2 regions of the Psychrobacter sp. van23A genome follow, and region 1 is predicted to be linked to the other one. Evidence: riboswitches for the same ligand, from Rfam matches in the RefSeq annotation. Region 1 holds a riboswitch; the other holds the start of a gene.
What was found. A riboswitch is a leader RNA that binds a small molecule or an ion and turns the genes downstream of it on or off. The one in region 1 is predicted to bind thiamine pyrophosphate.
Positions count from the first base shown of each region.

Region 1 (4,495 bases):
TTATTCCTATAATCGTCGGCATTGTTGTCCTAAGACTTTATTCAACACTTTACTATTTATTTATCAAAAGCAATAAACATAAATAATAGGCGAAAAAAAACGAACCCTAAGGCTCGTTTTTTTATTCATCTTGCTCTAGTTGTCTATAAAGACGAATTAGATAGCAACGATGTTATGTGCTTGTGGGCCTTTTTGGCCTTGAGTTACAGTGAACTCAACTTCTTGGCCTTCAGCCAAAGTTTTAAAACCTGAACCAGTGATTTCGCTGTAATGAGCAAAAACGTCTGCGCCATTTTCTGGAGCGATGAAACCAAAGCCTTTAGCTTCGTTGAACCACTTAACTGTACCTTTTTGAACGTCTGACATAGTCATAACCCTGATATTTAATTTATTTTTGGCCTAATTGGCCGATAACGCTTGCAAATAGCTACTGAACGATAAATATTAAAACGAAGGATTATAACTAATACTACGAGGTAATGATTTGGTGCAGAACTGCTCTTAAGCTTGGAAGTATTATAGGTGGCCTAGCGCAGTATCGCAAGCCTTATCTTATCTTTAGTGTAACAAAGCGCAATTATTGGCTATTTTTTGCACTTATTTGCTTTATTTTTAGATACTTAACAAAAATTTTAAGCATTTAACCGCTAAGTATAGGCATTTGGCAAACGAAATAAATATATAGCGACGCTACTACATACCGCTGCAACTAGCCACGCTACCCATAGCGTATCGGCTGGCAAGCGATAAAATAACATCGCCGTCGATATAGACATCATAATCGTGGCTAACCACTTGGCATATAGCGGAACAGCGCGGCGCTCTTCCCAATCGCGAACAAACTTACCAAAATACTTGTGATTAATCAGCCAAAAATGAAAGCGTCGTGAGCTTCGTGCCCAGCAACCTGCTGCTAATAAGATAAAAGGCGCGGTCGGCATCACGGGTAATAATGCGCCAATAATTCCCAAGACAAAAAATATCCAACCAAATATCAAAAATGCCCAACGCACCGCTGGGCTATTGTGTTGATTGGTCTTTGGGCGGTAGTAGAAGTGCTTTTTTTGGCTCATAAAGGATGTCGTTGGATAGTGGATATCGTTGGATAGTGTCAGATAATCAGGTTTTGGCCGGCAAATTTATGACAAAGACGGCGGCTTATAGAACTCACTAAGGATGCCGTATGAGGAGATATGCTACAAGACTATTTTTATGAGGGTTTTGCTATCAATCGGTATGTTTGGTTAGTGATTGGGTAAGTACCAATTACAGATAGTGCGCTCTTCTATTAACACGTCGATTGAAAGCGCCTATAAGATTGAAAGCGCTTATAAAAAGCCGTCACAAATGAGAACTGTTATAAAGGACGGTTAACGAGCGTCAGTCATCACCTTTCATTGTCATTCCTGATACGCTTGCATCACCGCTTACAAGTCGTCTATGATAATGCAGTAGCTATCGATAATAGTCATTAGCAGTACGGATTCATGAGCAGTACTGATCAAAAATAATGCAGCACCACTCAATCTTGTCGGGGTGCTTTGCTTTTAACCTTGTAACGATTGTTAAAACCATCGCTGAGAGACACCCGTGAACCTGAAGCAGTTAGCACTGACGTAGGAAACAAGCATGACAGACCCTAAGCAGTCTATGAATAAGAGAAACCTCTACCTGACGCGCTGATCTGATAGCGCCTTACATGTTGAGATTTTGCCTTTCTTGTTTTACCTTTTTTGTTTTATTTAAACAGCATCAGTCTGATTGTTTTCTATCATTAAAAAGGAAACAACCATGCAGTCAACCACCAAACTGACCCTCACCCTCGAATGGTTTTTGAACCCTGATCACCTGCCCTTTATCGCGGGTGTGACCACAGGCGCGTATGAGCAAGCAGGGCTAGATATCACCATCATTGAGCCTGATGACCACTATGATGGCTTTGCTGAATTGCAAAATCAAAGCATCGATCTGCATGTGAATGAGCCAATTCATCTGTTTGAGCATTACGCGCCTAATCTGCGTGCGCTTGGCTGTTTTTTTGAGACCGATGGCGGCATATTGATGCAGCAATCCAGCATGGATAAGCTCAAGAACAATCAACCGATTCGCGTTTGTACCCCAGCGGCTGAAGAAAAAACCAATCGCATTGGCTTTGAGATATTAGCCCGCTATGCCAAGAAAAACGGCTTTAGTATCAGCCGTGATAATGTGACCTTTGTACAAAAAGACTTCTACCATATAAAAAACCTGCAAGAAGACCTAAGTCTCGATGGTGCATGGCTGTGCTTTTATAACTTTGAAGGGGTTGAGGCGACTCATGAAGGTTTAGACTTTACGTTTATCGATCAGCATCTGTCCCCTTATCCGAATTTTTCGGCGTTAGAAATCCTCACGACTGATGAGACTTATAGCGCGAAAAAAGACGCGATAGATACCTTTATCCAAGTGACCAATCAAATGACAGAACACTGTAAAAGTGAGCCTAAGTCTGCGCGCCGCATGTATTATGACTATAGTCAAACCGACGCAGATGCCTTGATGGATGCGATTATCGATAATACGCTAGGTAGATTGATCACGCCTATCAAGCCTGATGCGAGTAAGTGGCAAGAGCTGCGCGAGATGCTGGCCGAGATCGATATTGTGACGTTGACTGATGAGCAATATCAATCGCTGTGGGCGCTGTAGGCGTTAAAATAGTTTGAGTAATAAAAAACCGCCATCGTGGTTGCTGTGGCGGTTTTTTTGAGTGAAGCTGAGTTAGTGCAAAACAGCTGATATCGGGCTTTGACGGGTGAACTTAAGCGTTATTGGTACGGTATCGTCAATAGCAAGATTGCTTAAAGGCGCGCGTTGTCCAACGGTGAGATGGTTCATGGTGTTCCTTAACGTTGAGTATGTCGTTTAACTGCTACGATTATCTGCCAAGTTAATATAGCGAATAATACATAAAAAATTAAACTAATAAATTCAAACCCCCTTCTTTCTTGTATAAACCTAGAAAAAGGTAAAAAACTTTTAGCACCATCATTTAGATACTTGGCTATAGTGTGAATAGGTTCAGGAAGAATATATATATTACTCTGGTACCATGCTACATAGAATTCATAAGAACCTACGTAAAAGCATAAAGATAATACTAATAATAAAAATGGCCTTATATAGCTTCTTCCAAAGCTAGAGGTTATATAATTAGTAAAAAAAACTATTTTTTCTGAATAATTACCATCTGAAGCTATTAGTTCCTTGCTGTATGCGTTCATTTCTTCAACAAAAAATCTATTCGCTTCCAGTTGGTTGCCAACATCGTCGAAAGACTTTTTAATAATTCTAAATGTTTCTCGATTAGTATTTTTTGGGCTGATTATAGTTTTTAAAAAATTGGGCTGTTCTTTTAAATTAGAATTTTCAAAATCCAGACCTGATAGGAACTTAGTGTTTCTAAAGTTAGAGAAACTCATAAAAGTGGTATATATAAATTTAGCCTGATATTCTTCTGTGTTTTTATCAACTGCTCCAAACTTGACTCCTTCAAATCCAGCAAAGCCATTAAAAATACTTTTATAGAAATAAGACTTCTCAAACTCACTTTCAAATGAGTCAAATACTTTTTCTACATTAGAGTTTCTAAACTCCAAAATATTAATTACACTATTTTTTATTTCAAATTTAGATTCAAATTCAGTATCTTCGATACAAAGCTTATTTATTTTCATTAAATTTAACTTCAAACTAGACTTAAAAACACTTGATAAAATTGTCAAGTTCGAAATTCTACTTTTTGCATCTTCTTCACAATCGAATATATCTGCACTAATACTCATGTCGCAGATAGTTAAATTACTATTAAATACACAGCCTGAAAATAAAGTATTTTCGACAGAGTCATTATCATCAGTTGGGATGACTCGTGTCCACCCATCAAAAGTGCATTCAGAGAATAATGAGTCAATATCATTATCTAACAGTGTTATTGGATGGATTGTAAAGTTGCTATTGAAGTAACAGTTTTGAAAGAAAAAACTTATATTTTTTATATATAAATTATCTAGGTAAAATTCACAATTAACAAAGTGTATTCCTTTGAACATTCTTAATGTCTTAAAATAATCAAAACTATCTTTGCTATCTCTAGTTGGAAACCTTATACCTGAAAACACTATATCAATTTCACAAAAAAACCTTTCTATTACAGTCGATAAATAAAGATCTCTACTAGTATTAAGATATGCTTTTAATTCATAAATTAACTGATTAGCATGATGGTTTAGACCTTTGTAACTATAATAGTCATCTTTAAAGTACCTCAATATATAACTATTTAATAAGTTGGTAAATTCTGATAGTAAACCATTATACCAATCTGTGCGATAATCACCCTTTTCACAATGTAAGGCACACTTATCCAATGTGCCGAACGTAAGATTTAAGCAATCATCTATTTTACATTTTACTTTTGTAGTGAATATATTTGAATGAACAGAACTCTTGGTCT
Region 1 covers NZ_CP132595.1:2,721,214-2,725,708, forward strand. The annotation lists gene RAH45_RS11600 (transcription antiterminator/RNA stability regulator CspE) at 157-366, opposite strand; gene RAH45_RS11605 (YbaN family protein) at 648-1,073, opposite strand; TPP riboswitch at 1,523-1,640, shown strand; gene RAH45_RS11610 (ABC transporter substrate-binding protein) at 1,792-2,688, shown strand; gene RAH45_RS11615 (hypothetical protein) at 2,886-4,495, opposite strand, start outside.

Region 2 (4,495 bases), 530 kb from region 1:
ACGAAGCGTCAAAGGTTTAATCTACTATAAAGATAAAACTGTTTGCAATAAAAAGCGCTACTTATGAGTAGCGCTTTTTTATGAATTAAGGATTAACGTTAATCGCTTAAACCTCTTTATACAACTGGCGACCCTCGGCATGATATTTTTGCGTCATCTCGTCCATGCCTTTTTTAATATCAGCGCGGCTCATCGCACTAGTAGCCTGAACGCCGTTTTCTTTTGCATCTAAACCTTTAGCATACTCGCGCACGTTTTGAGTGATTTTCATCGAGCAAAACTTCGGTCCGCACATTGAGCAAAAGTGCGCAGACTTGTGCGCATCTTTTGGCAGTGTTTCGTCATGATATTCACGCGCCGTATCAGGGTCAAGCGCCAGATTAAACTGATCATCCCAGCGGAACTCAAAACGCGCTTTGGACAAGGCATTATCACGTGCTTGTGCGCCCGGATGGCCTTTAGCAAGGTCGGCAGCATGAGCGGCGATTTTATAAGTGATGATACCGTCCTTGACGTCCTTTTTATTGGGCAAACCGAGATGCTCTTTTGGTGTTACGTAACAGAGCATCGCCGTGCCAAACCAGCCAATCATCGCTGCGCCAATGGCACTGGTGATATGGTCATAACCAGGCGCAATATCAGTGGTTAATGGCCCTAAAGTATAAAAAGGTGCGTCGCTACATAGCTCAAGCTGCAAGTCCATATTTTCTTTAATACGGTTCATCGCCACGTGTCCAGGGCCTTCAATCATCACCTGTACATCATGCTTCCATGCGACTTGCGTCAACTCACCTAGGGTACGTAGCTCACCAAATTGCGCTTCATCATTGGCATCTTGCAAACAGCCCGGACGTAAGCCATCGCCTAAGCTAAATGCCACATCATACTGCTTCATAATCTCGCAGATATCTTCAAAATGCGTGTATAAAAAGCTCTCTTTATGATGGGCCAAACACCACTGCGCCATGATAGAGCCGCCACGCGAGACGATGCCCGTCAAGCGATTGGCGGTTAGCGGTACATAACGTAGCAGTACGCCAGCGTGAATGGTAAAGTAATCAACGCCTTGCTCGGCTTGCTCAATCAAGGTATCGCGGAATATCTCCCACGTTAAGTCTTCGGCAACGCCATCGACTTTCTCTAAGGCTTGATAAATCGGCACCGTACCAATTGGCACTGGTGAGTTACGAATCAACCATTCACGGGTTTCATGGATATGATTGCCGGTCGATAAATCCATAATGGTATCGGCGCCCCAGCGCGTTGCCCAGGTCATTTTTGATACTTCTTCATCGATAGATGAGCCGAGCGCTGAATTGCCGATATTGGCGTTAATTTTCACTAAAAAATTACGCCCGATAATCATCGGCTCAGATTCAGGGTGATTGATATTATTGGGGATAATGGCGCGGCCTGCGGCAACTTCGCTGCGGACAAACTCAGGGGTGATGATTTTTGGCGTATTGGCACCAAAGCTTTCGCCATCGTGTTGGCGCATATCGGTCAGTTCGTGCTGCTTTTGCGTCTCACGAATGGCGATATATTCCATTTCAGGCGTGATAATACCGCGACGCGCGTAATGCATTTGCGTGACGTTCTTTCCTACTAAGGCGCGACGTGGTCTATCAATATGCGCAAATCTTAAGTTAGCAGTACTGATATCACGGGCGCGCGCTTGTCCGTATGAGCTAGATAAACCTTTTAACTGTTCAGTATCGCCGCGCTCAGCAATCCAGCCTTCACGCAGCTTTGGTAAGCCTTTGGTCAAATCGATCTCGACATTGGGATCGGTGTAAACGCCTGAGGTGTCGTAGACATAAAATGGTGGGTTTTGCTCCCAATCGTACTCGCTTACCCCTTGGATAGGGGTAGGGTCAAGGGTAATCTCGCGCATCGGTACTTGGATATCGGGCCGTGAGCCCCCGATATAGACTTTTTTAGAAGCTGGTAAGATGCGGTGTAAGTCGCGAGCGTCTTCTTCAAAACGCGCATCATTTGCGGTACGATGGGCAGGCGTTTTTAGAGCGTCGGCTTTTTTGTCAGAAGTTTTGGCAATAGGAGTTGAAGTATTTTGTGTGAGGTTCATATGCTGTCCTAGCGTGTTGGTTTTTGAATAAAAGCAACACCGCCAGTAGCTGCGGGGCAAGACGATGCAAGATAGACAAATTCAATCATTAAACGTCTGCACTATTATTAAATTCAACTTTCATTGAAAATGAATCTAATGCCGTTGTTAAATGATTGGTAGGCGCCGCTTTTTATTGCTTTCCTCATGGCCGCGTAAAAACGCTAGCACATGAAGTATGAGCAATAATAAAAAGGCATTTCTGCGCGCCCTTTGTATATAAAACATAGTCTTAAGACTTCCCTGCGTCGGTACTAACCGCATCAGGTTCGGCGGGTGATCTCTCAGCGAATGTATGAAATAGCTTAAACTAAGCTTGTCATACACCGCACCCCGAGTCTGTCAGTGTTGTAAATCAGTCTCATACTAACAAACTATAGGGATGATGCCTAGTCATTTGCCGTTTGTTAGTAGAGAGGCAATCTTGCTGTTATTAATGTAATCACTGTCTTTTAATCAATGACAGCTTTTCAATTAATGACATTCTTTTTAATTAATAAAATCACCGTGCGTATTATTTTTCTGGTGTCCAACCTTGCGCGCGCTCGTAGACTTCATTGTCCAAAAACTTCTCGCGTTGCTCAGTTAAGAACTTTTTGGCTTCAGGGTCCATCATGCTGAGATGGTTTTCGTTAATCAGCATGGTTTGCTGCTCAAGCCATTCTTTCCAAGCTTTGTCAGAAACGGTTTCTTGTAGCTCTTGACCTTTTTTATTAGGAAATGGCGGATGCGGCATTTTTGGCAATTCCTGCTTATATTTGCGGCAAAATACGGTATTGGCTTGTGGATTAAAAGTCTCAGTCATCAGGCAATCCTCATTAATTAGTGGTATTAAATTATCGTGTCGAATATTGGTAATCTATCATAACGCGCTTGCACGATTTAGCAAAGCGTATCAGGTGTAGAGAAGGTAACATCAAATCTATAGTCGGCGTACTTTTAAACCGCTACGGTGTTGCTCGCCCTAGATGTACTCAGTGTACTATCTGCGGTAGATCGCCTTGTAGCGATTTTAAAATTCCTTGACTATATCCAGTGCTGGCAAAATCAGGCATGACAAAAAAACACCCGCACAATGGCGGGTGTTAGAGAAAAGCGCTAGTTTTAAAGCACAGTTTTATTGCTAGCTTCAGCTTTAAAAAAGGCTTTTAAGCAAACGATTTTAGGCGCGCACGTCCATTAACCACCGCCTGTTTGACTTGATTTGGCGCGGTGCCACCTAAGTGGTCACGAGCAGCCAATGAGCCTTCTAACGTTAAGAAGTCAAAGACATCATCACCAATGGCGTCGCTAAATTGCTGAAGCTGTGCCAGTGATAAGTCATTTAAATCAACGCCCTCACGAATGCCCAAAGCAACGGCATTGCCGACCACTTCATGGGCATCACGGAATGCCACCCCTTGGCGTACCAAATAATCGGCTAGGTCAGTCGCCGTTGCATAGCCTTTCATGGTAGCAGCGCGCATGTTTTCCTTATTCGGAGTAATATTCGGTAGCATATCAGCAAAAGCGAGTAGCGAACCCGTCAAAGTATCGACGCAATCAAATAGCGGCTCTTTGTCTTCTTGGTTGTCTTTATTATAGGCAAGTGGCTGGCTTTTCATCAGGCTTAATAATGTCATCAATTGGCCAAAAACCCGCGCCGCTTTACCGCGTACCAACTCTGGTACGTCAGGGTTTTTCTTTTGCGGCATAATAGATGAGCCAGTACAGAAGCGATCTGGTATTTGCACAAAGTTAAATTGCGCTGACATCCATAGGATAACCTCTTCGCTCATACGCGACATATGCATCATCAAAATAGAAGCTGCCGAGGTAAACTCAATGGCAAAATCACGGTCTGAGACGGCATCGAGCGAGTTTTGGCAAATACCTTCAAAACCTAGCAATTTGGCCGTGATGGTACGATCGATTGGAAAGGTCGTGCCAGCAAGGGCAGCGCTACCAAGCGGCATCTGATTGATACGGCGACGGGCATCGACCAGACGCTCGGTATCGCGGTAGAGCATCTCAAACCATGCCATCACGTGATGACCAAAGCTCACTGGCTGCGCGGTTTGCAAATGGGTAAAGCCCGGCATAATGGTGTCGGTATGCTGTTCGGCTAAATCTAGTAAACCGCTTTGCAAACGTACCAGTAGCGCGATGATATTGTCGGTTTCTTCACGCAACCATAGACGAATATCGGTCGCAACCTGATCGTTACGGCTACGGCCAGTATGTAGTTTTTTGCCAACCGCACCGACGATATCCGTCAAGCGCGATTCGACGTTCATGTGCACGTCTTCGAGCGCAATCGACCAGTTAAACTCCCCAGCTTCAATCTCGCGCAGCACCTGCTGTAAGCCATCGATAATGGTCGCAACCTCA
Region 2 covers NZ_CP132595.1:118,593-123,087, forward strand. The annotation lists gene RAH45_RS00515 (fructose bisphosphate aldolase) at 1-20, shown strand, start outside; gene thiC (phosphomethylpyrimidine synthase ThiC) at 107-2,086, opposite strand; TPP riboswitch at 2,349-2,471, opposite strand; gene RAH45_RS00525 (oxidative damage protection protein) at 2,640-2,930, opposite strand; gene argH (argininosuccinate lyase) at 3,274-4,495, opposite strand, start outside.
Region 2: another riboswitch for thiamine pyrophosphate. It lies ahead of thiC (phosphomethylpyrimidine synthase ThiC); the one in region 1 lies ahead of RAH45_RS11610 (ABC transporter substrate-binding protein).